Regions from separate parts of the Halobacillus sp. Marseille-Q1614 genome, predicted to be linked through region 2. Evidence: riboswitches for the same ligand, from Rfam matches in the RefSeq annotation. Region 2 holds a riboswitch; each other region holds the start of a gene.
What was found. A riboswitch is a leader RNA that binds a small molecule or an ion and turns the genes downstream of it on or off. The one in region 2 is predicted to bind S-adenosylmethionine.

Region 1 (10,912 bases), 1.8 Mb from region 2:
AGAAATCACTTTTGAAATGGATGAAGGGGTACGCCCGGACACAACGGTTGATGTGTTAGCTAAATTAAAACCAGCTTTTTCTGTGAAAGGCTCCGTAACAGCGGGGAATTCATCACAAATGAGTGATGGAGCTGCTTCTGTATTACTTATGGACCGTGAAAAAGCCAAGGCAGAAGGGATGACGCCATTAGTTAAATTTCGTTCCTTTGCGGTAGCTGGAGTAGAGCCTGAAGTCATGGGTGTGGGACCGATCGAAGCTGTACCGAAAGCATTAAAAATGGCGGGTTTGGAATTAGCGGACATTGGATTGTTTGAATTAAACGAAGCCTTTGCTTCTCAATCATTAAGAGTTATTCGGGAACTTGGCTTGAATATTGATAAAGTAAATGTCAATGGAGGAGCGATCGCACTAGGTCACCCGCTTGGATGTACTGGAACAAAACTGACGCTCAGCTTAATCCATGAAATGAAGCGCAGAAACGAACAGTTTGGCGTAGTCACTATGTGTATTGGCGGCGGTATGGGAGCTGCTGGGGTATTTGAACTTTTATAAAAGGAGAGGGAAAGAATGAGTGAATTAAAAGAGATGATTAAAGGCGGAGGCTTTCTTGTTGAAGATTTAACAGCGAATGACGTAATTACTCCAGAAGATTTCACAGAAGAACATCACATGATTGCCAAAACTACGGAAGACTTTGTATTAGGGGAAGTAGTTCCTAAAATTGATAATCTAGAAAACCATGAATTTGAACATTCTGTTGCCCTCTTGAAAAAAGCGGGAGAGCTTGGTCTTCTTGGAGCAGATGTACCTGAAGAATACGGCGGCCTGCAGCTTGATAAAATCAGTTCCTCTCTCATTACGGAAAAGTTCTCACGCGCCGGCGGATTCTCTGTCACTCACGGTGCACACGTAGGAATTGGTTCTCTTCCTATTGTGTTTTTTGGGAATGAAGAGCAGAAACAAAAGTACCTACCGAAGCTTGCGACTGGTGAGAAAATTGCAGCTTATGCTTTAACAGAGCCAGGTTCCGGATCCGACGCTTTAGGGGCGAAGACAACGGCTAAATTGAATGAAGCGGGCACTCATTATGTGTTAAATGGTGAAAAGCAGTGGATTACAAACTCAGCTTTTGCTGATGTATTTGTTGTCTATGCAAAAATAGACGGAGACAAATTTACCGCATTTATTGTAGAAAGAGATTTCAGCGGAGTGTCTACCGGCCCTGAAGAAAAGAAAATGGGAATTAAGAGCTCATCTACACGTACGTTAGTTTTAGAAGATGCTGAGGTACCGGTGGAAAATGTACTAGGTGAAATTGGCAGAGGCCATGTAATCGCGTTTAATATCTTAAATGTGGGCCGCTATAAGCTGGCCATTGGTGGAGTAGGCGGTTCTAAGCGAGCAATTGAGTTAGCTGTAAAATACGCAAATCAGCGCAAGCAGTTCAAAACTCCTATTTCTAGTTTTCCATTAATCCAGGAAAAACTGGCGTCTGTAGCTGTTAATACGTATGCCAATGAAAGCTCAGTTTATCGTACAGTTGGTTTGTTCGAACAGAGCATGGGTAAATTATCAGAAGAAGAATTAAAAGACGGTAAAGCCGTAGCCAAAGTTATTGCTGAATATGCGATTGAGTGTTCATTAAATAAGGTGTTCGGTACTGAACTGCTTGATTTTGCAGTGGATGAAGCTGTACAGATCCATGGCGGCTATGGGTTTATGCAGGAATATGAAGTAGAGAGGATCTACCGTGATTCCCGTATTAACCGAATCTTTGAGGGAACGAACGAGATTAACCGTTTAATTGTACCTGGTACGTTGCTTAAGAAAGCAATGAAAGGTGAACTGCCATTACTTCAGAAAGCGCAGGCATTGCAGGAAGAAATTATGACCATGATGCCTGAAGAGCCTGGCGAAGAAGCATTGGAGCAAGAAAAGTACCTGCTGAAAAATGCCAAGAAAATTGCTCTGCTTGCTGCTGGATTAGCTGCTCAAAAGTATGGCGAGAAGCTTGAGAATGAACAGGAGCTCTTAGTGAATATAGCTGACATCACAGGCGAGATTTACAATATGGAATCGGCTGTTCTTCGTACCGAAAAAGCAATCGGCAAGCTGGGAGAAGAAAAATCAGCCCAAAAACTTCTTTATACTCAAGTTTATGTACAGGAAGCCTTTAACCGGATTGAAGCCCACGCTAAAGAAACATTAATTGCTTCTGAATCTGGTGATACACTTCGTATGATGCTTGGAGCATTAAGAAAATTAACACGTCATACTCCAACAAATGTTATTGTGAAGAAACGTAAGATCGCACAAACACTTATCCAGAATGAAAAGTATACCGTTTAAATTTAGGAAAAAGGCTTTCTCTCATGAGAAAGCCTTTTTTCGAACTTCTCTGCCGGAGCCAATACAGAAAACCGGAAAAAACTTTAGGTTTTTCTAAAGACCGTTTTTCGGTGATCCCCTTAATAGCAATGCTATTATAGAAGAGAGTATGATAAAATAAGAATCAAATAAATAAGAGGGGGGAATATAAGAATGCCGTTAACCTTTTATTGGTATCCAAACTGCGGAACATGTAAGAAAGCTAAAAAGTGGCTGGATGAACATGAGGTATCTTATGAAGCTGTACATATTGTAGAAGATACTCCGAGTAAGGATGAAATTACTGAATTAGTGAGAAAAAGTGATCAGCCTGTCCGAAAGTTCTTTAATACCAGTGGGAAGAAATATAGAGAATTAAAATTGAAGGACAAGCTTCCTTCCGCTTCCGAAGAAGAGATGATTACCTGGCTGGCCGAAGATGGCATGCTTATTAAACGTCCTATTGTGACGAATGGTGAAAAAGTAACGGTAGGTTTTAAAGAGGATCAGTTCGAGAAAATATGGAATAAGTGAGCAGAACATTGGAAATAAAAGCGAAAAGCTTTTATGTTTATAAATGTGATTATTTATACTAATTTTAATCTGGAGGGGTATTCAATGAGTTTACCAAAAGACTTGCTGTATTCTGAAGAACACGAATGGGTAAAAAAAGAAGGCGACAAAGTACGTATCGGCATCACGGATTTTGCACAATCCGAACTTGGGGATATCGTATTCGTAGAGCTTCCTGAAGAAGGAGATACCGTTGAAGCAGATGAGCCTTTTGGAAGTGTAGAATCTGTTAAAACAGTTTCCGAACTTTACGCTCCTGTCAGCGGTAAAGTAGTAGAAATCAATGAGGAGCTCGAAGACAGTCCTGAATTTGTTAATGAGTCACCGTATGAAAAGGCATGGATGATTGTAGTTGAACCTAGTGACTCCTCTGAAATGGAAGAGCTTATGTCTGCTGAAGATTATGAGGAAATGATTAACGAAGACTAAGCCGCCACAGGTTGTTGTTTATGTGCATATACATAAATTACAAAGCCTGTAAGAACAATCTTTGATACTCATTATGTGCAGGCCGTGCTGTTTAGCATGGTCTGTTTCTCTATAGTAGGTGACTCTTATGATGGATGAGCGAATATTAATAGTTGAAGGTATTACCGACAAGAAACAAATTAATAAAATTCTTAAGGATCCTGTGGAGATTTTATGTACCCATGGTACGTTAGGAATTGAGAGGATGGAAGAACTTATCCTAGATTATAATCTTGATCATAGACCTGTTTTTATATTAGTTGATGAAGATTATTCGGGAAATAAGCTGAGAAAACAGCTTTCTGCTGAATTGCCGCACGCGGAGCAAATCTATATTGATAAAGCTTTCCGGGAAGTGGCAGCCACTCCAGAACCAGAATTAGCGAGAGTCTTATTAAAACACCATTTTAAAATAAAGCCAATTTATCTTATTTAATATAGGAGGATATGAATTGCGGGAGTTTCAAAACCGGGAAGTAACAGAGCAGCTCAAGACTAAAGGATTAGCATTCACTTACATTTATACTCCTTTTTGCGGAACTTGTCATTTAGCCCGTAAAATGCTTGAAACGATAGAAACTACTATAAAAGATGAAGTATTTCTCGAAATGAATGCATCTCTCTACCCGGAATTTATGCAAGAGTATCAAGTGAAAAGTGTTCCCTGTCTGCTTATTACCAACCAAGCTGAAGTCATAGAAAAAGTGTATGCTTTTCATTCTGTTCCTCACATGTATGAAAAGGTTCAACAATATTTGTAATATAATATCGCGATTTCCCGGGAAATGACGAGCGATTCTCCATTTATTAACAAGGATCAGCCCTCTTAAATGCCGAATTATTAAATACAGCATTTAAGGGGGGATTTTATGCATGCGATTCAATCTTGGATCGAATCAGTGAACGATCGATCTGACCTGCTGAAAAAGTGGAAAGAGCGGCCGATTGTATTGTTTTTTCATGGTGAACAGGAAACGGTTCCTTTAACGATCAGCACACAGAACGTAAGAATTGATTACGATTATGAATTTCATTGTCCTGTGCATGTTCATGCTCCTTCGCAAATCATCGAAAAAATGCTGGAAGGAGAAGTACAGCTTTCAAAATTACCTGCTGATCTAGGAAAAATCGAGGGCAAGCTGCGAGATATTCTTTATGTTGAATCTTTAATGCTGCTGGCTAGATAAGGGTCCCAATCGCTTTCACAATATCCAGGAAGTCAGCTTTATCGTTAAACTGAAAAGCCAGTTCTCCTTCTTGATTTATGATCACAGTAGTGGGAACTCCTTTAGCTTTATATAATTTGTAAATTTTTGTACCTCTATCTGTTAAAGTAGGCTGCGTCAGAAATTTATCATAATAGTCTTCGGCGTCATGAATACTTCTTTCTCTGCCTGTAACGTTGATCGTCAGCATAGAAACTTTGGAGTGATCCATCGTTTGAAACAGCTGTTCTTTTTTAGGCATGTCAATCCCGCAATCAGTACACCAGGAAGCCCAAAACGTAAGGATTACAACTTTTCCTTGTTGTTGGGAAAGGGTAAAGTTGTTTTCTGAATCTATATAAGGCAGTGTAAAATCAGGAGCAAGTTTCATTGTATGTTCACCTCTGCATAAGAATTGACGATTTCTCCTTACCATGCTAACATAAATCGCACTTCGTTAAAGAATTGAATATTTTAAATTCTCTTCTCATTCTTTGAGAAGATTTTTTATTGACAGCATCTTAAGTTAAATGCTAAACTCCTTCTTGGTGCTTAAGTTCGATAAATTGATAATTGAATAAAGGAATCCTCTTATCCAGAGAGGCGGAGGGACTGGCCCGATGATGCCCGGCAACCATCAGGATCTTTTTAAAAAAGAACTGAAGTGGTGCCAATTCCTGCAAAGTGAAACCTTTGACAGATGAGAGAACAGATTGAAACTGACTACGCTTTTCTGTTCTTATGCAGAAAAGCGTTTTTTAGTAAGGGAGAGTGACATCATGATATCTATTGAAGGTTTATCTAAGGTTTTTAAGACAAGAGATCGAGACGTTAAAGCAGTCGATAAGCTGGATTTAACGGTCGATAAAGGAGAAATCTTTGGAGTAATCGGGTACAGCGGTGCCGGGAAGAGTACGTTTATCCGGCTCCTTAACCGCCTCGAAGAACCATCCGAAGGTGCAATTAATATAAACGATCAAAATATTATTGAACTGAGTAAAAGTGAACTGCGGGTAGCCCGCCAAAATATCGGGATGATCTTTCAACATTTTAACTTATTATGGTCTCGTACAGTTTTCGATAATATTTCTTTTCCATTAGAAATAGCAGGAGTACCTAAAGAAGAACGTGCCAATAGAGTAAGTGAGCTTATTGATTTAGTTGGGTTAACCGGCAGAGGCCAGTCTTATCCCTCTCAATTAAGCGGCGGTCAAAAGCAGAGAGTGGGTATTGCCCGCGCTCTTGCTAACAACCCGGAGGTACTGCTTTGTGATGAAGCCACTTCCGCACTTGATCCAGAAACGACGGACTCTATTCTCGATTTATTAGTAGACATTAATGAAAAACTTGGACTTACTATCATTTTAATTACTCACGAAATGCATGTTATCCGTAAAATCTGTCACCGTGTTGCTGTTATGGAAAGCGGGAAGGTAGTCGAGTCAGGTGACGTTCTGGATGTGTTCCTTCATCCAAAAGAAAAAGTAACAAAGCGATTCGTTGATCAGGTGATGGGAGACCCGGATCGGGAAGATTCCCTGAACTTAATCCAGGAAAGGTACAAGAACGGTGAAATTGTACAGCTTCATTTTATTGGAGAGAATACAAACCAGGCGTTAATAAGTGATGTCTCGAGAAAATTCCCTGTCGACGTAAATATCCTGCATGGAAAAATTACTCAGACTCAAAAAGGAGCCTACGGAACTATGCTTGTTCAAATCGTAGGCGCTGAGGCAGAGATCAGCCGTGCTATAGAGTATATTCGAGAAACATCTGTTGAAGTGGAGGTCAGCCCTAATGTTTAATCAGCTATTTCCCAATGTAAAAGCCGAAGATATCGTTGAGGCAACCTATGAAACCATGTACATGACGGTGATATCTGTAGCTGGAACTTTTATTATAGGTCTTCTGCTTGGGCTGCTTCTTTACTTATCAGGTCCAGGCGGCATGTGGCAAAATAAAGCATTGAATTGGATCACCTCTGCTTTAGTCAATGTTTTCCGGGCTATTCCTTTTATCATATTGATTTTACTGCTGTTCCCTTTTACAGATTTTCTTATGGGAACGATTCGAGGTCCTAAAGCAGCCTTGCCGGCTCTTATTGTCGGAGGCGCCCCATTTTATGCCCGTCTTGTAGAAATTGCCTTAAAAGAGGTGGACAAAGGGGTTATTGAAGCTGCTAAATCTATGGGAGCGAAATACAGAACAATCATTTTTAAAGTCCTGCTTCCTGAGTCTATGCCGGCCTTAATTTCAGGGATTACGGTAACGGCCATTGCTTTAATAGGATACACAGCTGTGGCTGGTGTTATTGGTGCAGGCGGTCTAGGGGACTTTGCTTACTTCTATGGTTTCCAGCGCAGAGAGTTCGATGTCGTTGCTGTATGTACGATTTTAATTGTGATCATTGTATTCATCTTCCAGTTCATTGGAGATATTTCCTCCAGAAAACTGGATAAAAGATAAACATAAATATTTAGGAGGTAACAAAGATGAGAAAGTTTTTAACAAGTTCTATTTTTGCCCTGCTGCTGCTCGTACTTGCAGCTTGCGGTTCATCAGATGATTCATCAGAGGAAGGACCTGGCTCTGAAATTACTGTAGGAGCTTCCAGTACTCCTCACGCGGAGATTTTAGAAGAGGCTAAGCCGCTTCTTGAAGAAGAAGGAATCACCCTTAATATTGAGCAGTATCAGGACTACATCCTGCCGAACCAGGACCTGCATGAAGGAAATATCGATGCTAACTACTTTCAGCATATTCCTTATTTAGAGGACCAAATGGCTCAAAATGATTTTGATTTTGCTAATTTAGGCGGTATTCATATAGAGCCAATGGGTATCTATTCTAAAGATTTTCAAAGCATTGACGAAATTAAAGAAGGTACAACTGTACTAATGAGTAATTCAACAGCAGATCATGGACGAATTCTTTCCTTATTGGAAACAGAAGGACTAATCAAGCTGGATGAGAATGTAGAAAAAGTGGAAGCAACTGTTGATGATATCGTAGAAAATCCAAAGAACTTACAGTTTGATGCAGGAATTGACGCAGCGCTTCTTCCTGAAAATTATGAGCGTGAGGACAATGTTCTTGTAGCGATCAATACGAACTATGCGATCGAAGCAGGCTTAAACCCTAGTGAGGATGCTTTAATCCTTGAAGGCTCTGATTCTCCTTACGTGAACGTGATCGCAGCGAAAAGTGAGCATGAAGATAACGAATCTTTAAACAAACTTGTGGAAGTTCTTCGCTCAGAAGAAATCCAAACATTTATTGAAGAAGAATATGAGGGAGCAGTAGTTCCTGTAAGTGAATAAATTTATGAATGAAATGCGTAATGCGGTTGATACTAAGCCCATTACGCATTTTTTTTATAAAGGAGCAAAAACAGATGGAGTATGAACAGCATAATTTAGCAGAAGCTTATTTAGAACAGTATAAGCATGGAGTAGGATTATTTACGAGAAAACTGCCTGAGGTTGCTCATGCGTTTAATGAATTTTCGGAAGTTTGTTTTAAAGAAGGAGAACTTTCTCAGAAACAAAAGCAATTAATGGCGCTGGGAATAAGTATTGTAGCTCAAGATGAATATTGCATCGTTTATCATACAAAAGGTTGTATTGATCAAGGTGCCACGGAACAGGAAATCATGGAAGCGTGTGGAGTCGCAGCAGCTTTTGGCGGCGGTGCAGCACTTAGCCAGTGTGTTACTTTAGTACAGGAATCCTTTAACGATTTAACACAACATTGATTGAATAGTTAGAAAATTTAAGAAAAACGGATGAATGAAAGGCATTTTCTAAATACAAACGCTTACATGGGGTGGGAAGCGGATAGATCTGAACTTTTGAGTTTATACGGCTTTTGGTCGGGGTATCAAACTATGGTAATCTAAAAAATGTAAATTAATTGAAAGGATTGATTAATTATTAGTGACCAGCTAGGTTTGAATTTTACTCCTGATATGGAAAAAGCCATGCACCAAACGCATAACATTAGCTATGCGGAATATGCAAGCAGTTTAGATCAAATGATGAAGGTTGAACAAAAAAGGCAGAAAGAATTCGAACAAAGTAAGAAGTTCATTGATGAAGTAAGCCGGCAAATATATAAATAAAAGGTCAGGCCTAGTGCCTGATTTTTTTTATTAGAAAAAGTTTGATATTATAATTTTGATATTATAATAAGGAAAAAACTCGTACTATTTTCGGTCATGAAAATAGCTCGATAGGCATATAGCTAACTTGTCGAATTAGGTAAAATCAGTTGATATCACATTCTAAATGATATAAGATTGTAATGAGAATAAATTGAGAATGGTTTTTGATCCATATCAACTAAAGCAACAACTATAATAGATACTGGAGGTATTATTTATGGCAGGATCAACTCTTGAAATTAAGGATCTTCATGTTGAAATCGAAGGTCAAGAAATCTTAAAAGGTGTGAACCTTACGATAAATGGTGGAGAATTCCACGCAGTAATGGGTCCAAACGGGACTGGTAAATCTACTTTGGCTTCAGCAATTATGGGACATCCAAAGTTTGAAGTTACAAAGGGACAAGTACTACTCGATGGAGAAGACGTACTTGAAATGGAAGTGGATGAGCGCGCTCAAGCCGGCCTGTTTCTTGCTATGCAATACCCTAGTGAAATCAGCGGTGTTACTAATTCTGATTTTCTGCGTTCTGCTATTAATGCTCATAGAGAAGAAGGCGACGAAATTTCTCTTATGAAATTTATTAAAGAAATGGACGCAGCAATGGATATGTTAGAAATGGATAAAAACATGGCTCAGCGTTACCTTAATGAAGGTTTCTCCGGCGGTGAGAAGAAGCGTAATGAAATTCTTCAGCTTATGATGATCCAGCCGGCTATTGCTATTCTAGATGAAATTGACTCAGGACTAGATATCGATGCACTCAAAGTAGTAGCTAAAGGTATTAATCAAATGCGCGATGAGAATTTCGGCTGCTTAACAATTACTCACTATCAGCGCCTGTTAAACTATATCACTCCAGATTATGTTCACGTTATGATGCAGGGACGCGTAGTTAAGTCTGGCGGTCCAGAGCTTGCACAGCGTCTGGAAGAAGAAGGCTATGACTGGATCAAAAAAGAGCTAGGCATCGAAGACGAAACAATCGGCCAAAAAGCGTAACTAAGACAGGAGGGATATTATGACAGTAAAAGTCTCGCTGCCATATGATAAAGATTATGTAGCTGATTTTTCCGCAGGCTTAAATGAACCTGAATGGATGACCCAGCTTCGTTTGAGCGCCTTGGACAAGTCAGAATCATTAGATATGCCAAAACCGGATAAAACGAATGTAGATAACTGGAATTTCACTGAATTTAAACACCAGGCTGATGGTGAAGCGATCAGTTCTTTAAGCAATATTCCTGAACAGCTTCAGGATTTATTAGATAAAGATAACGAGAACCAGAATCTAATCATTCAGCGTAATCATTCGATTGCTTACGCCAATCTTAATCAAAAGTTAGTTGATCAGGGTGTTATTCTTACGGATATTAACACAGCATTGCAAAACCACAGTGACTTAGTGCGAAAATATTATATGACTGAAGCTGTTCAGGTTGATGAACACCGTTTAACAGCCCTTCATGCAGCACTTATGAACGGAGGAATCTTCTTGTATATTCCTAAGAATGTACAAGTTGAGGAACCGCTTCAGGCTATTTTCTGGCAGGAAGATCCAGAAGCATCTCTCATTAACCATGTTCTTGTAGTTGCGGAAGAAAACAGCTCCGTGACGTATGTAGAAAACTATACTTCAAATAATAAAGAAGAACGTACTTCTGCAAATATCGTTACAGAAGTAATTGCCAAAGCAGGAGCAACTGTATCTTTTGGTGCAGTTGACAACTTTGAAGCAGGCACGACTGTATATGCAAATCGCCGCGGACTGGCTGACAGAGACGCTAAAATTGAGTGGGCTCTCGGTCAAATGAATGAAGGAGACACTGTTTCTGAAAATATTACTCACCTTCTTGGCGATAACTCTCATTCCAACGCTAAAACAGTAGCTATTGGAAGAGGTTCTCAGAAGCAGAACTTCACTGCAAATATTACTCATTTTGGTAAAGGGTCTGATGGATATATCCTTCAGCATGGAGTTATGAAAGGTAACTCTTCAGGTATCTTTAACGGAATTGGCAAGATTGAACACGGAGCATCTAAATCAAATGCTGAACAGGAATCTCGTGTCCTGATGCTTAGTAAAAATGCTCGTGGTGACGCGAACCCAATTCTTTTAATCGATGAAGACGATG
Region 2 (10,912 bases):
GGTTTTTTCCACATTGTATGTGTTTCAGCCGTTACTCCCTGTTTTTGTCAATGAATTTAATGTCAGTGCTACGCAATCCAGCCTGCTTATGTCTGCTTGTGTATTCTCAATGGTACTCGGATTATTTGTATTGGGATTTCTTGCAGACCGCTACGGACGGCTGTCAATAATGAATGTTTCTTTAGGCATAACGGTCCTTTTATTGATCGTTATGCCTTTCTCTCCTTCTTTTGGAGTCCTTGTCGCCTTAAGATTTCTTCAAGGGTTCTTCTTGGCAGGCGTGCCTGCCGCGGCAATGGGATATTTAGGGGAGGAGGTTTCTCCTAGAGACATTGGTCTTGCCATGACATTGTACATATCAAGTAATGCACTTGGTGGAATGGGCGGGCGAGTGATTGCCGGTTATTTAACAGACATTTTTGACTGGGAAACTACGATTCTGTCAGTCGCCGTCTTCGGAGTGGCAGCTGCCCTTCTTTTTATGTTCCTGCTTCCTAAGGAAAGATTTTTTGAACAGCAGAATCAGCCGCTGTGCCAGGACTTAAGGGGAATGATGATCCATTTGACTGACAAACAGATGCTTTCCCTTTTTCTAATGGGGCTGCTGCTTCAAATCGTCTTTACAGCGGTTTGGACGTATCTGCCTTTTTACTTGCAGGCGGAACCTTACAACTGGCCGCTTAAGTGGATCGCGTTTACTTATTTTGCGTATGGGCTAGGGGTGCTGGCGCCGCCGCTGGCAGGAAGAATTTCGAATCAGATCGGCCTTCCCAAAGTGATGCTCGCCGGTGTCATTTTGCTGTTATCAGGCGTATGGATGACGGTAACCGCACCTGTTGCTTTAGTTCTGATCGGGCTCGGTCTTCTTTGCATGGGATTCTTTATTGCTCATTCGATGGCAGCTGCTTTAGTCAGCAAATCTGCTAAGCATCACCGAAGCGGGGCATCCGGCTTTTATTTAATCAGCTATTACATTGGAGTAGCTATTGGCAGCACAGGGGTAGGAGCCCTGTGGGAAAATTTCCGGTGGATTGGAGTAACAGGAACGAGCCTGGTCTTTCTCCTTGTTCTGGGATTTTTGCCTTTTTATAAAAAGATGCACAAAGAGTGAGAGGCCATTTTTTTGGCTTCTCAAAATTTTTTTATTTTTTTAAAACCAACTAAAACACTAGGGATAAAAGGGTTTAGAGCATCTAATGGCCAAATTCTGCTAAAAAACCCCTTTGACAGGTGCTCCCGCATACTGTATATTTCCATATAATCACATAAACAAATATTTCTTATCCAGAGAGGTGGAGGGACTGGCCCGATGAAACCTCGGCAACAGACTTTTGAAAAAGTACTGTGCTAATTCCAGCAAGCATAACTGCTTGAAAGATAAGAAGAGTTTATAAGCCGTGGTGCTTTTCCTCTTCTTATCTTGAATAAGGAGAGGATTTTTTTTCGGTTTTTCCAATAGGCGCTGTTAGACGACAGTGTTGATTACACAGAAAAAGTAAGGGGTTCTGCGGCTTAAAAAACGGGCGGGCAAGACCCCGCAGAGAGGAGACCTGAACGTCCTCCGCTTAAGAGCGAGCAGGCTCACCCTTTTTCAGGGAAGTCAACATTAACATTTAACAGAGTCTTTTAATAAAGGGGGGTAATAAAGTGAAAGAACTCATAACTTATGATTCATTCCAGAAGGATCCTTTTGCTGGTCAAATACCTGATAAAGAAACAAAGGGAGCCTTATCTATTCTGGAATGGGCATATAACGCATATGACGACATTGTCTATGCCTGCAGCTTTGGGGCAGAAGGAATAGTGTTAATCGACTTGATTTCACGGGTGAAAAAAGATGCCCGAATTGTTTTTCTAGATACACACGTTCACTTTCAGGAAACATACGAATTGATTGACCGGATAAAAGAACGGTTCCCTGGTTTGCAGATTACGATGAAGCAGCCAAGTTTAACCCTGCCGGAGCAAGCCGAAAAACACGGAGATGAGCTGTGGCAGTCCAATCCCGATAAATGCTGTTATATCCGAAAAATCAAACCGCTCGAAGAAGCATTAAAAGGAGCAACAGCATGGGTATCAGGATTGAGGAGAGAGCAGTCTCCAAGCCGCAGTAAAACGGATTACGTAAATAAAGACGATCGTTTCCGTTCCATCAAAGTCTGTCCATTGATTCACTGGACGTGGGAGGATGTCTGGAATCATATTAAGGAAAACAATCTCCCTTATAATGATCTGCATGATAGAGGTTATGCGAGTATCGGCTGTATGCCATGCACCTCGCCGTCTGATGACCCTCATAACCGATCGGGCCGATGGCAGGGATTTGAGAAAACCGAATGTGGATTGCATACTGTTCAAGCTAAAGGCTCAGAAACATGAGCTTCCTGCTGGCAGGCTTTCTTGTCGCTTATTTCTTTGCTTTTAATGTCGGTGCCAGCGGGGCTGCCGCTACCATGGGTACTGTGTATGGAGCGGGAGTTATAAAGAGGAAGCGTATAGCCTTAATCCTGAGTGGAACGGGATGTTTACTTGGTGCTTTATGGGGAGGAGAAGTAGTAGAAACGATTGGAAAAGGTTTAATCCCAGAAGGTGCTTTAACGATTCAAGTAGCTACGATAATTTTAGCCGTTTCTGCTTTTACCCTGTATTTCACTAATATGATCGGGATCCCCCTTTCTACAAGTGAAGTAACAATAGGATCAATCGTTGGAGTAGGGCTTTCCTTACAGCAGATATATTTATTTAATTTACTGGAGATTGTTCTATTTTGGGTTTTAGTTCCCATCATCTCCTTTCTTATCGTCTTTATATTTGTATCACTATTCAATCGGTTAAGAAAATGGTTTTCCTTTCCCGCTTCCAATAAGGTGACAAAGTGCCTTTGCTTTCTATTAATACTTACAGGCTTTCTTGAAGCATTTGCTGCAGGGATGAACAATGTCGCAAACGCAGTAGGGCCTCTGGTAGGAGCAGGGGTGCTGGATAAGGAGTTAGGGCTTCTGACGGGAGGCATCTTTATTGCATTGGGCAGTATTTTTCTCGGGGGCCGGGTTCTTGAAACCAATGGGAAGAAAATTTCACACCTTACACTGTCAGACGGAATTATGGTGTCTGGGACTTCAGGGCTGTTAGTCATTGGAGCTTCCGTGTTTGGAATTCCGATTCCGATGACCCAGGTAACCACTTCCGGTATTGTCGGAGTAGGAGCCGCGAAAGACTGGAAGGGTATATGGAGGAACCAGACAATCTATCAAATTTTGAAAGTATGGGTGACCTCTCCGATTATTTCGTTAGTACTCGCATTCAGCCTTACTGAAATATTCCTAAATTCAAGTTTCTATAATGTTGCCATTATATCGGGAGGCATTCTAGCTACATTAATCATCACAAATTTCGGCCGAGGGGCCATGCTGAAGAAGCCATTTAAGGAGGAAATGAATTATGACAGTCAGTAAACCACACGGAGGACAATTAGTAAACCGAATCGTAGAAAAGGAAGATTTAGCAAAAGTTGAAATTACCAATGATATCGCTTTAGATGAAATTGCTATAAGCGATCTCGAGCTGATCGGAAATGGAGCCTACAGTCCAATTACGGGTTTCTTAAACCAGAAAGACTATGAATCTGTCGTTAACAATATGAGGCTTTCTAACGGGATCGCCTGGAGTATCCCAATCACACTGCCCGTTAACGAAGAAAAAGCTCAGGAGCTCCAAAAGGGAAGTAAAGCGACACTCTCTAAAGACGGAGAGGTTTATGGTTGGATTGACGTAGAAGAAGTCTATCAGCCTGACAAAGAGCTTGAGGCACAAAAGGTTTATCAAACGTCTGAAACAGAGCACCCTGGAGTTAAGAAGTTATTTGAACGTCCTGCTTACTACGTAGGAGGAGCGATCCATTTAGTCAAGCGCCCGCCGCGCAAGCATTCAGAAGTATATTATCTCGACCCGGCAGAGACAAGAAATGAATTTGCAGAGCTTGGCTGGGAAAAGGTCGTTGGCTTTCAAACCCGTAACCCTGTCCACCGTGCTCATGAACACATCCAGAAGACAGCTTTGGAAACCGTCGATGGTTTGTTTTTAAATCCTCTCGTTGGCGAAACGAAAAGTGATGATGTACCCAGTGATGTACGCTTAAAAAGCTATCATGTGCTGCTCGATAATTATTATCCGAAAAATCGCGTCTTCCTCGCCGTATTTAACGCAGCGATGCGCTATGCAGGACCAAGAGAAGCTATTTTCCACGCTCTCGTTCGTAAAAACTTCGGCTGCACCCACTTTATCGTTGGAAGAGACCACGCAGGAGTAGGTGATTATTACGGAACCTATGATGCACAGAAAATCTTTTCTAATTTTACAGAGGATGAGCTGGGCATCACACCGCTGTTCTTTGAACACAGCTTCTACTGCCATACGTGCAAAGCAATGGTTTCAAGTAAAACATGCCCGCACGATAGCGACCAGCACGTGATTTTATCAGGAACGAAAGTAAGAGAAATGCTTAGAAATGGGGAGAAGCCGCCTGAAACATTCAGCCGTCCTGAAGTAGCCGGCATCCTTATTGACGGCCTAAGAAAAGTACCACAATAAAGTAAAGAAGAGGAGCGGGTGAATATGAGTTCTAATTTAACGTGGCATGATACCTCAGTAGTAAAAGCAGATTATCGAAAGAAAAATAACCATTCAAGCGGCGTGATTTGGCTTACCGGCCTTTCGGGGTCAGGGAAGTCTACGATCGCAAATATAGTGAATCAGAAGCTTCATCAAAAGGGTCTGCAAACCTATGTTTTAGATGGTGACAACGTACGGCACGGTTTAAATAAAGACTTAGGTTTTGGTGAAAAAGACAGACAGGAAAATATTCGGCGGATAGGAGAAGTGGCTAAACTATTTGCCGACAGCGGTACGATCGTGCTGGCCTCCTTTATTTCACCTTTTCGATCCGATCGTGATCAAATCCGTGAAAGTTTAGAAGATAACGAGTTTATCGAAGTCTACGTAAACTGTCCTTTAAAAGAATGTGAACAGCGTGATCCTAAAGGAATTTATAAAAAAGTGAGAAACGGCGAAATTCCTTCTTTCACAGGCATCGATTCTCCTTATGAAGAACCGGTCAATAGTGAGCTGGTCGTTCATACAGATCAAGAGTCTGAGGAAGCTTCGGCTGATCAAATTATTCAGTTATTAAAACAAAAGAGTTGGATTTAATGAGGCAGTTCAAATAAAATGGGGGTATAACAGTGGCGAAGGTATATTTAGTTGGTGCAGGACCAGGAGACCCAGAGTTAATCACCGTGAAAGGCATGAAAACGATCGCAAAGGCTGATGTTCTTTTGTACGATCGTCTGGTAAATGAAGAGCTCCTTCAATACGCTTCCCCTGGGACTAAGTTCATTTACTGCGGTAAAATGCCGGATCAGCATACATTAAAACAAGAAGAAATCAATGACTTATTGTGTTATTATGCCCGGCAAGGGAAAGTCGTTACCCGTTTGAAAGGAGGAGACCCTTTCATCTTTGGACGAGGCGGCGAAGAAGCAGCCGTCCTCTATAAGGAAGGAATCGACTTTGAAATCGTACCCGGAATAACATCCGGTGCAGCTGCACCCGCTTATGCAGGCATTCCTTTGACTCATCGAGAGCTCAGTTCTTCAGTCACTTTTGTATCCGGGGTGGATCCGAATCAGGACACTGTAGAATACTGGACTGATCTAGCGAAACATAAAGGAACCTTATGCATCTATATGGGAGTGAAAAAGTTCCCTTATACGTGTGAGCAGCTAACTAAGTACGGAATGGATCCTGATCTGCCTGTTGCGATTATTCACTGGGGAACTACAAGTGAGCAGAAAACCATCACAGGAACCTTGGCGACCATACAAAATAAGCTCCATCTAATCGCTAATCCTTCGATGATTGTGATTGGAGAGGTCGTACGTCTGCGAGAGCAGCTTCAATGGTTCGAGAAAACACAGCTCTCTGCCGTATCTTCCGCCATTTAACGACAAAGGAGGACCACTATGCAAGGAGTACTTTATGTCAGTCACGGCACACGATACGAAAAAGGCAAGCAGGAAGCCATTGATTTTATCCGCTCGATCCAGTCGGAAGTTGATGCACCTCTTCAGGAGATCTGTTTTTTAGAGATCAATAACCCGAATGTTGAGGAAGGTATTCAGAAGCTTGTCGAGGCAGGAGCCCAATCCATCTCAGTTGTCCCTATTTTATTACTGACGGCCGGCCATGCGTTAAAGGATATCCCGATGGAACTGGAGAAAGCCCAGCAGAAATATCCTTCTATTTCATTTACATACGGTGAACCTTTAGGTGTGCAGGACCGGTTAATCGATGTAGTGGAGGAACGGATTCGTGAGGTTAATGAGGACAGTGATGTTCTTTTGGTAGGAAGAGGAAGCTATGATCCTCAGACGAGAATAGACATTGAATCAATTGCCGGATCGTTAGAAAAGAGACTCGGCAGAAAAGTAGAAACGGCTTATTTAGCTGCGATAAAGCCTTCGTTTGATGAAGCTTTAGAACAGGTGAAGGACGGCCGGGCTCTTATCGTTGCTCCTTATTTATGGTTCGACGGCCTGCTGATTCAATCTATGAATAAAAAGGTAGAGGCATTGAATGATAAAGGATTGGATGTGGTTCTTGCTCATTATTTAAGCGACCATCCTAATTTCAAAGAAGCATTGGTCGACCGTGTACACCAATCATTTGAAATGCCGTTTAGTAAATAAAAGAGAGGCTGGAATTTATGGATGCACTTTTAAACAAAACTATTGGAATTGCAGCCGACCGTAATTCAGAAGCAATTGAAGAAATGATCCGAAAGCAAGGCGGAACAGCTGTCATCAAATCAATCCAGGGAAGAAAATGGCTTCATGAAGCCAGTGCTGAACAGGACGTAAAGAAACTGATTGACACTTCCTATGACTGGGTGATTTTAACGACTGGAATCGGGGCTAAGGCTCTTGAAGAAGCAGCTGAACGCTTGGGGAAGCAGAAGGATTATATTGACGCTTTAAAACAAACAAAACTCGCTATAAGAGGAAGCAAAACCATCAAGTGGCTGAAAGAAAAAGGTTTATCGGCTAAAGTAGTTTCTAGTGACGGAACAATGGCTGAACTGATTGAACATTTGAAGCAGGAAGATATCGAAGGCCGGAACTTTTTCCTGCAGCTATATAATAAAGAAGAGAAGCAGCTCATTGAGCGTTTAACATCTCTTCCAATTGAACTCTATCAATCACTTCCTTATCACTACGAAGAACCCTCTGAGGAAACGGTAGGCGAATTAAGAAATATGATTGCTCATAAGCAGCTGGACGCCTTACTTTTTACCAGTAAAACACAGGTTCAGAACTTATTTGCTGAAAAAGGTGAAGGGTTAGCGGTGGCTTTTAATCAGCATGTTATAGCAGGGGCTGTAGGGAAGGTGACAGCTAAGGAACTTAGAGACTTTGGCGTGAAACGAATGATTGAGCCTGAGAAACCAAAAATGGGCGCACTAGTAGTGGCGCTGACTAAATATTATAAGTAAAAATAATCCCGGCCTGGCCGGGATTATTTTTTGAAGCGGGTAAGAATCTGCTGCTGTTTGTTACTGTCTAAATAATCTTCTTCTACAATTTTGCGAAGAAGGCTCTGTTTTTCTTCTTTTGAAAGCTGAGATTGCTTAATCAACGACCGAGCTTCAAAAAGGAAGTCTACATAATGTTCATAGCGTTCATCATATTGTCCTTCTAAATCTTTTTTAATGCGAGAGGTTAGTATCGGACTTGCTCCGCTCGTAGATATACTTATTTGCAGCCGGCCCCGTTTGAAAGTGGAGGGAAAATGAACATTCCCATATTGATGATTGCCGGCACAATTCACTAATGCGTGAGGGGGAGCCCACTGAGAAACAAGCTGATCCATTTCTGGCATATTGGCCGCTGAGATAATCAGAAAAGCCTCCTGTAAGTCTTCTCTTTCTGCGGTTTTCTGATGCCAAGTAATTTTTCCTTCTTTATGTAAGGAATGAATCGCTGAACTAACTTCAGGACTGATAACTTCTAAGTTTGCATGTGCAGGCAGGAGGCTTAGGATTCTTCTCTCTGCAATACGGCCTCCACCGATCACAAAGACTTTTCTGCCTTCGAGCTGAATCATTAAAGGGATGATTTCCATAGGCGTAACCCTCCATTCTGTATATTAATTGTGAGCGACAAAGGAAGCTTCGTCAATGCAGTTTTGTGTTAGTTATGCCCGCGAATTTTAAGAATTTCGCCGCGAACAGCAGTTATAGTAAAAGCCAGCTCACAAAATGTGAACTGGCTTTCTTTTTGCCTTAATGAACATTAAAATATCGGGCTTCAGGGTGGGCAAATACCATAGCTGTTACAGAAGCTTCAGGTTCCATCATGCATTCCTCTGTAAGTTCAACACCGATCTGTTCAGGCTGAATTAACTTAAATAACTTCCTTTGATCTTCTAAGTCCGGGCAGGCAGGGTAGCCAAAGGAATAACGCTGACCCTGGTATTTGGCGGAAAAGCGTTCCTGCATCGTAAAGTCTGTCGCATCAGGGAAGCCCCATTTATCGCGCATCAGCTGGTGAATATGCTCAGCCAGTCCTTCTGCTGTTTCCAGGGCAAGGGCTTGAAGGGCGTGGCTCTTCAAATATTCTCCCTCTTCTTTTAGCTTTACAGCTTGTTCACGAATTCCTTTTCCTGCGGTAACGGAGAAGAAACCGACATAATCCATTTCGCCGCTTGCTACTGAACGGAGGTAATCCGCCAGGCAAAGGTAAGGGGAGCGGTTCTGTCTTGGAAAAGTAAATCGTTCGATAACTGTCTGTTTGTCAGCCGGGTCATAAATAATAACATCATCACCGTCCGACTGGGCAGGGAAGAACTGATACAGGGCAGATGGCTGGATCAATCCTTCTCTTTGGGCTTTTCCAATCAATTCGTCTACTACTTCTTTTAAATGAATTGCTTTTTCATTTTTCTCCTCAATCAGTTTAGAAAACTTGCCTTTTAAACCTAAGTGATGCCCGATCAGCATTTGCATATTGATGTAAGGCTCAATATGGGCAACAGAAAAGTTTCTTATGATGTGCTGATCAAAATCGTGAGGGGTGTAAACAGGCACCGTTTTAGATACCGTTGAAACTGGTTTTTCTAAAACGGCAGTGTTAGCGGCCTGCTTTGCCTTTTGCTCTGCTCCCAGGGCGACCGCCTTTTCTTGTTTCTCCTGCTGTTCCTTAATAAGCAGTTCACGCTCTTCTTTTTTACTTAAACGATTAGACAAAGCGAGCCCATCCATCGCATCTTTTGCATAAAATACAGTTCCATCATATTGAGGGGCAATCTTTGTATTGGTGAACTTTCTGGATAAAGCCGCGCCGCCTACTAATATGGGAATACTAATTTCCTGCTGTTTAAGATCTTGTGCGGTAAGCACCATTTGCTGTGCGGATTTAACGAGTAAGCCGGAGAGCCCGACAAAGTCCGGGTTCTCTTCTTTAATTTGAGAAATCAAGTCTGTAGAAGTTACCTTAATCCCCAAGTCAACGACTTCAAACCCATTATTACTTAGAATGATATCGACGAGGTTCTTTCCGATATCATGCACATCACCTTTAACAGTTGCTAATAAGATTTTCCCTTTCTTATTAGAAGTATCATCCTTCTCCATGTACGGCTCCAGATGGGCAACCGAAGTTTTCATTACTTCTGCACTTTGCAATACCTCTGCTACGATCAGCTGATTATCGTTAAATAGGCGCCCGACTTCAGCCATCCCGTCCATGAGCGGTCCATTAATGATATCAAGTGGTGTTTCATAAGTTTCGAGGGCTTCATCTAAGTCGGGAATCAAACCTTCTTTTGTTCCTTCTACAACATAGTGAGCGAGTCTTTCTGGCAGGCTCATCGTAGAAGTCGGTGCTTTAACTTCTTTTTTCTTTCCTCTATAAAAAGCAGTAAAGTCAGCAAGTGTAGCATCGGTAGTTTCAAAAAGCAGTTTGTTGGCCTGGTCAATTTCTTCCTGAGCAATGGAAGCGTAGCGTTCCAGCTTCTCTGTATTAACAATTGCGTAATCAAGTCCTGCTTTTGTACAGTGGTATAAGTAAACAGCATTTAAAACTTCTCTGCCCACAGGAGGCAGCCCAAAGGATACGTTACTTACCCCGAGAACCGTTTGACATTTGGGAAGCTTCTCTTTAATTAAGCGAATACCATCAATTGTTGCTTCTGCAGAACCGATATATTGTTCATCTCCTGTCCCTACTGGGAAAACGAGAGGATCAAAGATCAGATCGGATTCGGCTAATCCATACTGATCTACAAGTATATCTCTAGACCGAATGGCAATTTCCAGTTTCCTTTCAGCAGTTACTGCCATTCCTTCTTCATCAATAGTTCCTACAACAACTGCCGCACCGTATTGGTGAATCAACGGTACAATTTCCTCAAATCGTTCCTCGCCGTCTTCTAAGTTAATTGAATTTATGATTACTTTTCCCTGCGAGTACTTAAGTGCTTTTTCGATAACTTCCACATCTGTGGAATCAATGATCAGCGGCACTTTTACTTTATTAATGACCTGCTTCATAAATTCTTCCATATCCTGAGCTTCATCACGGTCAGGATCAGCCAGACAGATATCAATTACTTGAGCACCTTTTTTTACTTGAGCTCGTGCTACTTCAGATGCTTCTTCAAATTTTTCTTCAGCAATCAGCCTTTTAAATTTTCTCGATCCAATAACATTTGTACGTTCACCAATTAGAATAGGACGGTCGCTTTGATCTTCATAAATAAATGGCTCGATCCCTGAAACAGCATGGGGGTGAGAAGAAGGAGCAACCCTTGGAGAGTAGTCCTTTACCGCTTCTGAAAGAGCTTTTATATGTTCAGG
Region 3 (10,912 bases), 210 kb from region 2:
AATCAAATCCATAGTCCAGCCACTTTGGATTTTCATTGTCGGCGATAAATTCCTGTCCATTATATTCACCGGTCCAGTAGGCATAGGTGTTAGGTTTACCAATCGATTTACCGTTGGCGCTTGCCCCTAGGACCCACTTCAAAGTACCGTCGTCTGCCCGCATCATATAAAGGTCAGGGCATTCGACCAATCCAATATCTTCGGTTTGAAATCCGCCGGTATAGTTCCAGTCTTTTAGATTCTCAGACTCGTAAAAGCCAATTTTTGTGCCTTCCGCCATCAGCAACACCCATTTTTCCGTGTTTTTATCCCAGATGATTTTCGGATCTCTGAAATCTTCCGCGCCAGGGTTAGCCATCACCGGCTCGTCACTATATGAGTTGAACGTTTGGCCTTTATCCGTACTGTACCAAAGGTATTGCTCCTGTTTTCCATTAGCAGAAGGCTGCGTAACGATTGCCACTACAGCATCTTCTCCAAATCCTGCTGTATTGTTTTTATCAACAACAACAGAACCAGACCATGGATCACCGTTTTCATTCGTATACTTTGGAATGGCGACTCCTTCATCTTTCCAGTGAATTAAATCCTTGGATACAGCATGACGCCACTCGGTTCCATTGCCACTTGGATAGTCTCCGTTATATAGGTAATAATAATGATATTTTCCATCTAAATAAATTGGTTTCTGCGGGTCATTTTTCCAATGGTCCGGTGCAGTGAAATGGTAATCGGCACGGTGCGTCTTATCAATGCTTGGTTCCTCTTCCTGTTCTTCTGGCTGGTTGATCCATAATACCCCGAGGGTTAAAAGAAAGAGAGAGGAGAGGACAATTAATGTCCAAAGAAGTGATTTCTTTGTTAATTTTTTCTTCATGTTGTCTATTCACCTCTTCTTTTATATTTATCACTATTTTAAAAAAGGAAATGCCAATTCATCATTGGCATTTCCTTTTCAAACTAATTCCTATTCTTCGTCAACAATTTGTCCTTGTTCTAGAATGCTGTCTTCTACGACAGAAGATTTCTTATTATTAAGCTCTAACTTAAAGCTTGGGGCGAAAGTTGACTTTTCCTCTTCAAAATAACCTCTGTTTGTCATATAACTTGTGACGACAACTTCGTCGCTATTTTCTTGAGGAATGGCGTAGTGCGCGTAATTCCACGTTACATCATAAGGGTCAAGGTCATGGTGCAGGACAATTCCTGTTTTGTTCATCGGCTTGAATTCTCCTGTTAAGGAATTCGCAACGTAACCTAACAGGTAAATATCTTCATCATCGATGCCGTCAATGGTCATCTTCGAACCGCGGGCACTTGTGAACAAGTACCACTTGCCATCTTTCTTGAAAATGTTAGGACGTTCAATTTCATCCGTTACGGTATTAGAAGCAACTAATGGATCCATAACTTTCTTAAGCGTGTAGTCGTCATTGATTTCAATAATGCCAATAGCGCCATTCGCTAGTTCTGCAAATTCTCTTTTAGGACTTTCCAGCAAGTTAGCTTTCTCTTCCTGGAAGTATTCTTCACTATTTCCGTAATATGCTTTGTTGTAAAGAGATTTTTCTCCAGAATATCCAAAGTCAGTACCTGTATTTGCTTCAAACACTAAGTATTTGCGGCCGTTTTCCTCGATGTAGTGAGGATCTCTAAATGTATGGTTTTCATTCCAGTTAATGTCACCGCCGCCGAAAGCTTGTTGGACGTTTTGGTAAACGGATCCGTCGCCGCCTTCGAAGATAGATTTATGATCTTCTACACCGTCTACATTAAGGGTGCCGTTTTTTGGTTCAGAAACGTTCACCTGCGCTGTTGTCAGCGTCTGTTTTCCGTAAAGCTCTTTTTCTGTGTTAAATTCTGTGCGGTTTGTATAGAATAAACGAATTTCCCCATCAGAAGTGAAGGTTGCTGAACCGGACCATTCTTCTGATTGGTCTTTTAAGTATTTATCGTTGGCTTTGTATTTGTCATCTTCGTCGAATACTCGCCCGGCGTTCTTCCAGTCGTCAATAGATTTATCGTCTGCATCTTTATAGAACATATAGATAAAGGTGTCATTAGGGTTATCAGGATCTCCTGCTAAACCGAAGAGGATGTGATAACCATTATATTCTGCTACTGTTCCATCGGCATTCTGAAGCGGCCATGTATCCCATACATCCATTCTCATTTCATTACCGTTCTCGTCTTTTTTAGTGGCTGAAGGGATATTTTTGATAGTAGATTCATCGAATTTAGGTACTTCAAAATTTGGATTCCCGTGCTGCTCAATCATACTGCTTACATCTGAACGAGTAATTTGCGAAATTCCGTAGTCTTCATTGTGATCTTTGGAATCTTTTGTTGCCGCATTTGCTAGTAATCCGTCACCACCTGCTAAAATTACTGTACTAAGCGTGACTAAGGTTGCTGTTTTGGCCAGCTTTCTTAAGTTCATATGCTTTCCTCCTATAATTTTTTTTGCGGGGCATTTATTTCGTTTGTTCAGCTCCGCCATATGACAATTTTAATTATAGGGGTGTCTCCATTTGTTGGATATGGACGATATTGATTGGAATTTGGTCTTGAATTGATATATAGGATATTTGATTTGACTTAAAAGGGGGAGGAGAAGAGAAAAAAGTCCTGATGAAGGGACTCACTGAGCCTCTTCCCAGGACTTCTGATATTCTTGCAGCAATTGGTCACGGGTAACCTGGTTCTTTATATATTTTTGTGTAGCCGAACCGAATTCTTCTCTAACACCAACGGGGAAATTAAACCAGTTCGAGGACATCGTTTGGCCTTCTTTATAATAATCTAGTGTCTGCTCAGCCAGTGGACCTGAATGATCTGGTGTAATGTGCTTAAAAGCAGGAATAAACTTTAAATGCTTTGTCATATAGCGCTGGCCTTGCTCGGATGAAACCATCCAGTTTAAAAACTTCTTCGCTTCTTTTTTCTTCTCTTCAGTGGTTTGTTTATTGACCACCCAATAGCTCGGTGTGTTAACAACTAATGATTCATTCTCAGTAGTATCGTTAATGGGGATGGGCATGATTCCAATATTCATATTCGGGGAGCGCTGGTCAATCATCGGCTGTATCCAGTTCCCTTGCAGGATGATCGCAGCTTCCCCGGAAACAAATGTATTTACTTCCATACTATAATCAGTCGACAGCGGATCGTCGCTTCCGTATTCTAAAGTTACATCTAACAGGTGGAGGAGATCCTTAAACTTCGGATTATTTGTGATCGAAGTTTTCCCTTCATTTAAGCCTTTGATGAAAGCTTTAGTGTCTTTCTGTTGGGCAAAAGCAATATTCATAAGGTGGTCGCCCAGTTTCCATTCTTCGTAATATCCCGTAGCAAACGGAGTAATTCCTGCCTGCTGTAATTTTTCTGCCGCAGCTTCTAATTCAGTAAGCGTAGAAGGTAATGAATCAATACCGGCTTGATCGAATAAATCTTTGTTATATATAAATCCATATCCTTCCAAATTCATGGGCATACCAAAGATTTGGTCATTAAAACGTATCGGTGTTAAAGCGTCCTCATAGGCTTGATCCACCCATGGCTGATCGGAAAGATCTTCTAAATAGTGCTCCCAGATTCGTGCGCTCTCGTACCCGGGATTGGTGAAAATGTCAGGTCCATTGCCAGCAGCCATCTGGGCTTTTAGGTCAGAGAAATCATCCATTGCTCCACCGACCGTATGCACCTCTATACTTACGTTGGGATGTTCCTTTTCATAAGCCTGAACCATTTGCTCAAATTGAGAAGCAATCTCCACCTTCGGATTTCGTACATTTAGTGTAATTTCCTGTTCAACGTCGGGTTTTTCTTCAGTTTCTGGCTTATTCTGGCATGCGGAAAGAGATAAACTCAGTGTTCCAATTAGGCATATGTTAAGAATCTCCTTTTTCATTCCGTCACCTTCTTTACCCTAGGTTATCTGCTGGCGGTCAGGCTGCTGTTTATTTCTGTATTCAAATGGTGTCAGCCTAACTACTTTCTTAAAAAGTTTGGAGAAGTATTTCTCATCCTGATACCCGAGCATTAATGAGATGGAGTAGATCGTTTCGTCTGTTTCTTTCAGCCATATTTTTGCCTGATTAATTCTAAGTTTCGTTATATATTTAGACAATGGCAGGCCTGTTTCTTTTTTAAACTTCCTTGAGATATGTTCGCGGCTGAAGAAGAAAAGACTGGATAGTTTCTCTAAGCTCAATTCTTCCATGTAGTACTCATCCACATATGAAACAATGTCTTTTATGCGCCTCGCTGCATCTAGGTCATCCACTCTATGAATCGATCGGTAGTTATGGCTGTCGATAGCTGTTTGCAGAGATTGATAAGAACTTGGTATATCGGATAATGAAGACAGCCGCTCACCACTTACTAGACGTACGGGTATATCAAATTCCTGGCTCATCCATTCTTCAACGGTTAACCATTCATCTGGGATCGTAATGACGAGGCAGAGGTTTCGCCCATTTTGCAGGGTAAATACATTCCCTAATTTCTGCTGAATCAGCTTGTCTGCCAGTGATTCAATATAAGGTTCTGGGTGATGCATTTGATAAAAAGAAATTAATGCTGCTTCGTAATGATCCGCTGCAGGAAGGTAGGGGAGAATATCGTCTATTTGAAAAGGTTCTCCCATACAGGCAGCGGTTATTAATTGATCCAGCCGCAGCTTTTTAAAGTCTTCTTCAGTTTCATCAGAATGATGGGATTGCTGGTCATTTTTCCAGCTTTCTACCGCTTCGCCGACCGTTTTATTAAAGGGCTCCGGTTCAATTGGCTTTAAAAGATAGTCGAAGCTGCTGCACTTTATTGCTTGGCGCATAAATGAATAGTCATTATAACCTGTAATAAAAATGACCTTCCCGGGGTAGGAGATGGAATCGAGCCACTCGATGATCTCTATTCCGCTCATACCTGGCATTTTGATATCTGTAAAGATAAGTTCAGGATTTTCTTTTTCAATAATCGCTTTTGCTTCCTGGCCATTGCCTGCATCATATATGTCGGTAATGCCGTGCTTATCCCACTGTCCGAGGTAGCGTATGACGTCGCGTACATTCATCTCGTCATCAACAATTAGAGCCTTCAAAAAAATTCCTCCTCATTAATATGTGATAGGCGGCTATTGAGCAAGCTTCGATTGTAAAGGAATTGAGATCTTAACGAGAAAACCTTGTCCTTGAATGGTATCAACTTCTAAAGAAGCATCGTGGCCGTAATTAAGAATCAGCCGGTCGTGGATATTTTTTAAGCCGATATGCTTTTCAGAATAAGTTCCTTCGTAAGGGGCTGTGTATATGTTGCTTCTTAACTCGTGAAGCTCTTCATCTGTTAAACTCGGCCCGTCATTTTCTACTGCAAGCTGCAGTACTTTGCCCTGGATTTCCCCGTGTATCGTTAAATGAGCTTCATGAAATCCTTCTTCATAACTGTGTTTAAAGAAGTTTTCAACAAGCGGCTGAAGTATCATACTGGGTATGGTCATCTGAAGAATCGTATCACTGATTTTTATAGAATAATTCACATTGTTTCTGAACCGTTCTTTTTGCAGCATAAGGTAAGCTTCTATATAATTCACTTCGTCATGGACGAGCACCCACTTGTTAGCTTTCATTGAGTAACGCATCATTTTGGATAATGATGTTACAAGCTGATAGACATGAGGAGCTTTTGACCTTAAGGCTACAGCACCAATCGACTGCAAGGAGTTAAATAAAAAATGTGGATTGACCTGAGACTTTAAGGCTCGGAATTGATTTTCCTTATTCTCGATTTCCAGCTTATATTCGCGGTCAATATGACGGTTGATGCGATCCATCATTTCCTTCATATGCTTTTCTAAATAACCGATTTCATCCGTTCGGCTGTCATCAAATGGAGCATGTGTATCTCCGCCTTCGATCGAACGAACTTTTTGGGTGAGCTGCTTGATTGGGTGAGTAATTTTGTAAGTAATCATACTAATCATCAGTACCCCTAACAGCCCGACTCCTATCCCCACCAAAATGCTTGTGTAGGCGGTTTTTCTGACCTCCTGGAATAAGACTTCACTTGGTGTGATTTTCACTAATTTCCAGTTTTGAAGCGGTCCTGTTAAGGTTTTGGATAGAATTATATCTTCACTTTTTCCTCCTGAGGTGTTCATCTTCTGTTTTATGTCAGATGTTACTGGCTTGCCGATAAGCTCTTGGTCGTTTGCGTAAATTACATTGGCATTTTCATTAACAAGCATCACGGTTTCTTCGTCTTCCTGCAGGAGGTTTTGGCATATTTGAGCATAGACATCTAAATCGATGTCTGTCGTAAGGATGCCGAGAAATTCATTAGACAGCACGTCTACTATTTTATGGTGAAAGGTCATCACCGTAGAGTTGTCCGATTGGGGGACAATCGCGGCCTCATTATAATTTTCAATCGGATGAGGCGGTTCCAGGGGGTATTTAACGTTTGTATCATAAAGTTCGTTTATCGTATTTTGCTCTAAAAAGTCAGGCTTTGATTTCCGTGCGCTGACCATTCCATTATAAACAGCTAACGATTCTTTACCCTTATCGAGATATAGCCGGACCTGCCGGATTTCTTTTCGCATGAGAAAGTAATTTTCTAAGCTTTTTTCTAAATAGGCTGAATCATCTATTTCGTTATTGAAGATCCGAAAAAGCTCGGGGTCGCGATACAGAATATAAGGAAGATCAATCATCTCATTGAAATATTGTTCGAGTTCTTCTGAGCTTTCCTGAATTTGTTCGCGGCTGTTCTCAAGTTCATGCTGCTCCACACTATTTTTCGTGTAGCTGTAGATTAAAAAAACAGATAAAAAATAGGGGAGAATGATGAACATTAGCAGCATGATTAATAAGCGGCTTTGAATGCTTTTCATTTTAAGGAGCCCCTTTCACGAGAGAGCCAATGGAAAAACAGCTGTTCGAAAAAGCTGATAGTTCCTTTTCTCAACATGTGGTCTGGTCAGTATTCCTGTATAATCTCCTAAACTATAACAAAAAGCCCGAAAGCGTCAATTCTGTCTCTATAGTATGAGAGAGCGTGAGAATCCCGGTGGCCTCAGCACTTCGCGAACGCTTCCACAAAATGTAACCGCTCTAGTGAAGCTGGAAAATGAAACAAATAGACTAGGAGGATGAATAGATTTCTGGGGTTCTCATATTGAAATGGTATACATTTTTACTATCTTGACTATTTTTAAATCAATTGGTAGAGTTGTGAAAAATGTAAATAATTCTTATCCAGAGAGGTGGAGGGACTGGCCCTTAGAAACCTCAGCAACAGGTCTATTTAAACACTGTGCTAATTCCAGCGGGTGATCTTACCTGATAGATAGGAGCTTCTTTTATTTGTCGGACACGCACTCGTTTGGAGTGCGTTTTTTAATGTATAGCAAGTGGATATATATGTTTAAAAGAGCGACATCCAGATCCAGCACCCAGACACTCGCGTCATAAGCAATCCGCCCTGCTAAAAGGGAAGGCCGCCTTCCTCCGGCCGTTTTGCTTATGCGTTTCGTGTCTACCATGGCGCTTTTAGCCTTTGTTCTGTATAGGAAAGCACGTAAAGAAAAGAGGAACCAGATATGTCGAACCAAACCAGTCAAAAGCACAATCCCATTGATTCAATTTTGCAAAAGTATTCCCTTGTCATTCTTGATGGGGCGTTAGCGACGGAATTAGAAAAGCACGGATGTGATTTGGATGATCCGCTTTGGTCAGCACGAGTCTTGCTGGAAAAGCCAGAAGCCATTGTCCAGGTACATGCGGATTATTTCCGCAAAGGAGCAGATGTAGCTATTACGTCAAGCTACCAGGCGACAATTGCTGGGTTTGCTAAGCGCGGTATTAAAAAAGAGGAAGCAATAGACTTAATTAAAAAGACGGTTCATCTAGCAAGACAGGCCAGAGATGAGGTTTGGAATGAGGAAGAAAAAACAGACCGTTCTAAACCTTTGGTTGCTGCCTCTGTAGGACCATATGGAGCCTATCTTGCAGATGGGTCTGAATACGCAGGGAACTACGGCGTGTCTGATAAATGTTTAGCAGATTTTCACCGTCCAAGTATGGAAGCCTTGATTGAAGCAGGGGCGGATCTTTTAGCTATAGAAACCATCCCGTCTTTTCAGGAAGCGCAAGTACTTGCTTCCTTACTGGAAGAATTTCCGGGTACATCTGCCTGGCTGTCTTTTTCCTTAAGAAATGGAGATGCCATAAGTGATGGTACGAATCTAAAGAGATGTGCAGAAACATTTAATGATCATAACCAGATCGTAGCCATTGGTGTAAATTGTGCCCCAGTCCCTTCTGCTATAGAAGCTGTGAAAGAACTGCGTAGAAACACAGTGAAGCCAATTATTGTTTATCCGAATTCAGGAGAAACTTATAATCCTGAAACGAAAACATGGCATGGGGAAGAAGCTTGTGACCCATTCGATATTCAGTCGGAAGCCTGGTATGAAACGGGCGCGCGCATCATTGGCGGGTGCTGCCGAACAACACCAGAGCATATTGAATCGCTAGCTAAGAAATGGAGATAACTTTGTGCCAGGAGGATGATTTAGGATGATTGATTATAATAATCGAACGTTCATTTCTGTGGAAAATACGGAGAATGGGGAAGTCTCTTCAAAAACTTATTTTCACTATTACCAGGAGGGGCGCATTCTTTACGCAGATTACGAGGGCGGAGACATCGTAAAAGGAAAGCTGGTTGGAATTGTGAATGCAGATGATACATTAGAGTTCCGATACAACCACATTAACATCTCCAATGAAATAAGAGGAGGGAAATGTAAGTCCACGCCGGTAATAACGAATGATGGGAAAATAGAGCTCCATGAAGAGTGGCAATGGATCGACCAGAAGCAAACCGAAGGCAGATCGGTTATCAGAGAGGTTTAATACATAAGAGGATCCTTTTTGGATCCTCTTTTTTGTGTTTAAAGCCGTTTTAAACTTTAACCATATGTACATTTACATCAAAACGCTTCATGTCCTCTTCAAAATCAGCCGGTATATGGTTGTCTACGATACAAAAGTCTATCTCTGCCAGATCAGCTACTTTTGCAAAATTCACTTTGCCAATTTTACTATGATCGGTCAATAAAATAGTGTGCCTGGAGTTCGTAATCATCATCCGCTTAATCCGCGCTTCGGTAAGGTTAGGGGTGGTAATCATCCCTTCTTTTAGGTCCAGCCCGTTCGTCCCGATAAAGGCTTTATCAATTCGAATCATATTGAGAGACTGCTCCGCAAAAGGCCCGACTAATGCTGATGTTTCCCTTCGTAAATTTCCGCCTAGCAGCATTACCTCTAATCCCGGAATATCGGTTAACTCCTGCATGATAATGATAGAGTTGGTAACGATGGAGAGATTAGTGAAGGATTTTAACTCTTTCACAAGTTCAAATGTGGTAGTTCCTGAATCTAATAGAATGGCATCGCCGGGGTTGATAAACTCTACGGCTTTTTTAGCAATCGCCTGCTTTTCTGAAATATAATCTTTTTTTCTGTCTCCGATCGATGCTTCAAAACTGACAGGCTGCAGAAGGATAGCACCGCCGTGAGTTCTTTTTATATTATCTGTTTCCTCTAACTCCTTTAGATCCCTTCGAATCGTAGAGTCTGAAACATTAAATTGTTTACTTAAGTCATGGACAGAGGCCCGTGACATATGGCGCAAGTATTCAAGGATTTGCGCTTTACGTTCTTCCATAAACATGAATAGGAGTGCTCCTTTCGTAAGCGTTTTCTCTTTAATTATAGACTACTCTCGATATCAAAAGAAAAAATGATGATTGATCGATGAAGACTTCAGTCAGGCTTGAATGCGCATTTGGTTAATTTATGAATAAAAGTAATCACAAACAATCACAAGTGGTTGAGGTGGCTAATAAGGATAAGAATGATTATAAGTTAAAACAGTTATATTATAGGGAATGACAAATGTTTTTGTAATTTTTAGAAAACTTATTGACAAAATTTGTATACGCATATATCATCATTAATAAGCAAAAACAATCATATCCAATCTTGGTGATTTTTACGCATAGTACAAAAAAATCCCAACATCTAGTTTTGATATGCGTAATGGAATCAGAAAGGAGGACATCATTAATTTATTTTGTAAGCGCATTCAAAAGATCGAAAGTTAAATCTGGAGGGGGAAAGAAAAATGAAAATGAAGCTTAACTTAATTTTAATGATAATCCTTATGCTATTTATGGCAGCTTGTTCAAGTAATGAAACTTCCGGGCAGGAAAATGAAAGCGCTGACAAAGAAGAAAAAGTTAAAATCGGTTTAACTCTTAACAATTTAGCTAATCCATTTTTCGTATCAATGAGTGAAGCGGCAGAGGATTATGCCGATGAGGTTGGTGCTGAAATTATCGTGCAGGCGGCAGATGCTGATTTGGCCAAACAAACCTCTCAAATTGAGGACTTCATTACACAAGGTGTCGACCTCATCCTGCTGAATGCCGTGGATTCTAAAGGGATTGCAGGAGCAGTGGCTCAAGCAGATGCAGCTGGAATCCCTGTCGTTTCTGTGGATGTTGGTGCTGACGGAGGAATTGAGGGAACGGTAACTTCGGATAACTACCAGGGTGGGGTTCTGGCGGCTGAATATATGATTGAAGACCTTGGCGGGAAAGGGAATGTTGTTGTGATCGACGGCCCTCCTGTAACTGCTGTGAAAGATCGGATTGCCGGGTTTGAAGATACGATCAAAGGCACTGATATTAAAGTAATTGCGAAGCAGAATGGTGAAGGGAACCGTGAAAAAGGGTTACAGGTCATGGAAAGTATTTTGCAGGCCAACGAGCCGGGTACTATTGACGCTGTTTTTGCCAATAACGATCCTGTAGCAATCGGTGCAGAAATTGCCCAGCAGCAAG

Region 1: another riboswitch for S-adenosylmethionine. It lies ahead of HUS26_RS02895 (methionine ABC transporter ATP-binding protein); the one in region 2 lies ahead of HUS26_RS12140 (phosphoadenylyl-sulfate reductase).
Region 3: another riboswitch for S-adenosylmethionine. It lies ahead of mmuM (homocysteine S-methyltransferase); the one in region 2 lies ahead of HUS26_RS12140 (phosphoadenylyl-sulfate reductase).

What each region holds. Positions count from the first base shown of each region.
Region 1 is NZ_CADDWH010000001.1:593,457-604,368, forward strand. Features, by position in the region: gene HUS26_RS02855 (acetyl-CoA C-acetyltransferase) at 1-553, shown strand, start outside; gene HUS26_RS02860 (acyl-CoA dehydrogenase family protein) at 569-2,350, shown strand; gene HUS26_RS02865 (arsenate reductase family protein) at 2,543-2,902, shown strand; gene gcvH (glycine cleavage system protein GcvH) at 2,987-3,370, shown strand; gene HUS26_RS02875 (topoisomerase) at 3,498-3,845, shown strand; gene HUS26_RS02880 (thioredoxin family protein) at 3,862-4,170, shown strand; gene HUS26_RS02885 (hypothetical protein) at 4,279-4,596, shown strand; gene HUS26_RS02890 (TlpA disulfide reductase family protein) at 4,589-5,005, opposite strand; SAM riboswitch class I at 5,203-5,321, shown strand; gene HUS26_RS02895 (methionine ABC transporter ATP-binding protein) at 5,394-6,419, shown strand; gene HUS26_RS02900 (methionine ABC transporter permease) at 6,412-7,080, shown strand; gene HUS26_RS02905 (MetQ/NlpA family ABC transporter substrate-binding protein) at 7,107-7,934, shown strand; gene HUS26_RS02910 (carboxymuconolactone decarboxylase family protein) at 8,009-8,368, shown strand; gene HUS26_RS02915 (hypothetical protein) at 8,564-8,734, shown strand; gene sufC (Fe-S cluster assembly ATPase SufC) at 8,994-9,779, shown strand; gene sufD (Fe-S cluster assembly protein SufD) at 9,799-10,912, shown strand, end outside.
Region 2 is NZ_CADDWH010000001.1:2,387,137-2,398,048, reverse strand. Features, by position in the region: gene HUS26_RS12145 (MFS transporter) at 1-1,111, shown strand, start outside; SAM riboswitch class I at 1,278-1,384, shown strand; gene HUS26_RS12140 (phosphoadenylyl-sulfate reductase) at 1,648-2,379, shown strand; gene HUS26_RS12135 (inorganic phosphate transporter) at 2,376-3,455, shown strand; gene sat (sulfate adenylyltransferase) at 3,442-4,590, shown strand; gene cysC (adenylyl-sulfate kinase) at 4,615-5,208, shown strand; gene cobA (uroporphyrinogen-III C-methyltransferase) at 5,241-6,002, shown strand; gene HUS26_RS12115 (sirohydrochlorin chelatase) at 6,021-6,746, shown strand; gene HUS26_RS12110 (uroporphyrinogen-III synthase) at 6,764-7,549, shown strand; gene HUS26_RS12105 (NAD(P)-binding protein) at 7,573-8,178, opposite strand; gene metH (methionine synthase) at 8,339-10,912, opposite strand, start outside.
Region 3 is NZ_CADDWH010000001.1:2,595,221-2,606,132, reverse strand. Features, by position in the region: gene HUS26_RS13040 (glycoside hydrolase family 32 protein) at 1-877, opposite strand, end outside; gene HUS26_RS13035 (glycoside hydrolase family 68 protein) at 968-2,440, opposite strand; gene HUS26_RS13030 (ABC transporter substrate-binding protein) at 2,642-3,910, opposite strand; gene HUS26_RS13025 (response regulator) at 3,929-5,101, opposite strand; gene HUS26_RS13020 (sensor histidine kinase) at 5,135-6,892, opposite strand; SAM riboswitch class I at 7,250-7,354, shown strand; gene mmuM (homocysteine S-methyltransferase) at 7,601-8,554, shown strand; gene HUS26_RS13010 (n-acetylglutamate synthase) at 8,580-8,918, shown strand; gene HUS26_RS13005 (DeoR/GlpR family DNA-binding transcription regulator) at 8,968-9,738, opposite strand; gene HUS26_RS13000 (substrate-binding domain-containing protein) at 10,192-10,912, shown strand, end outside.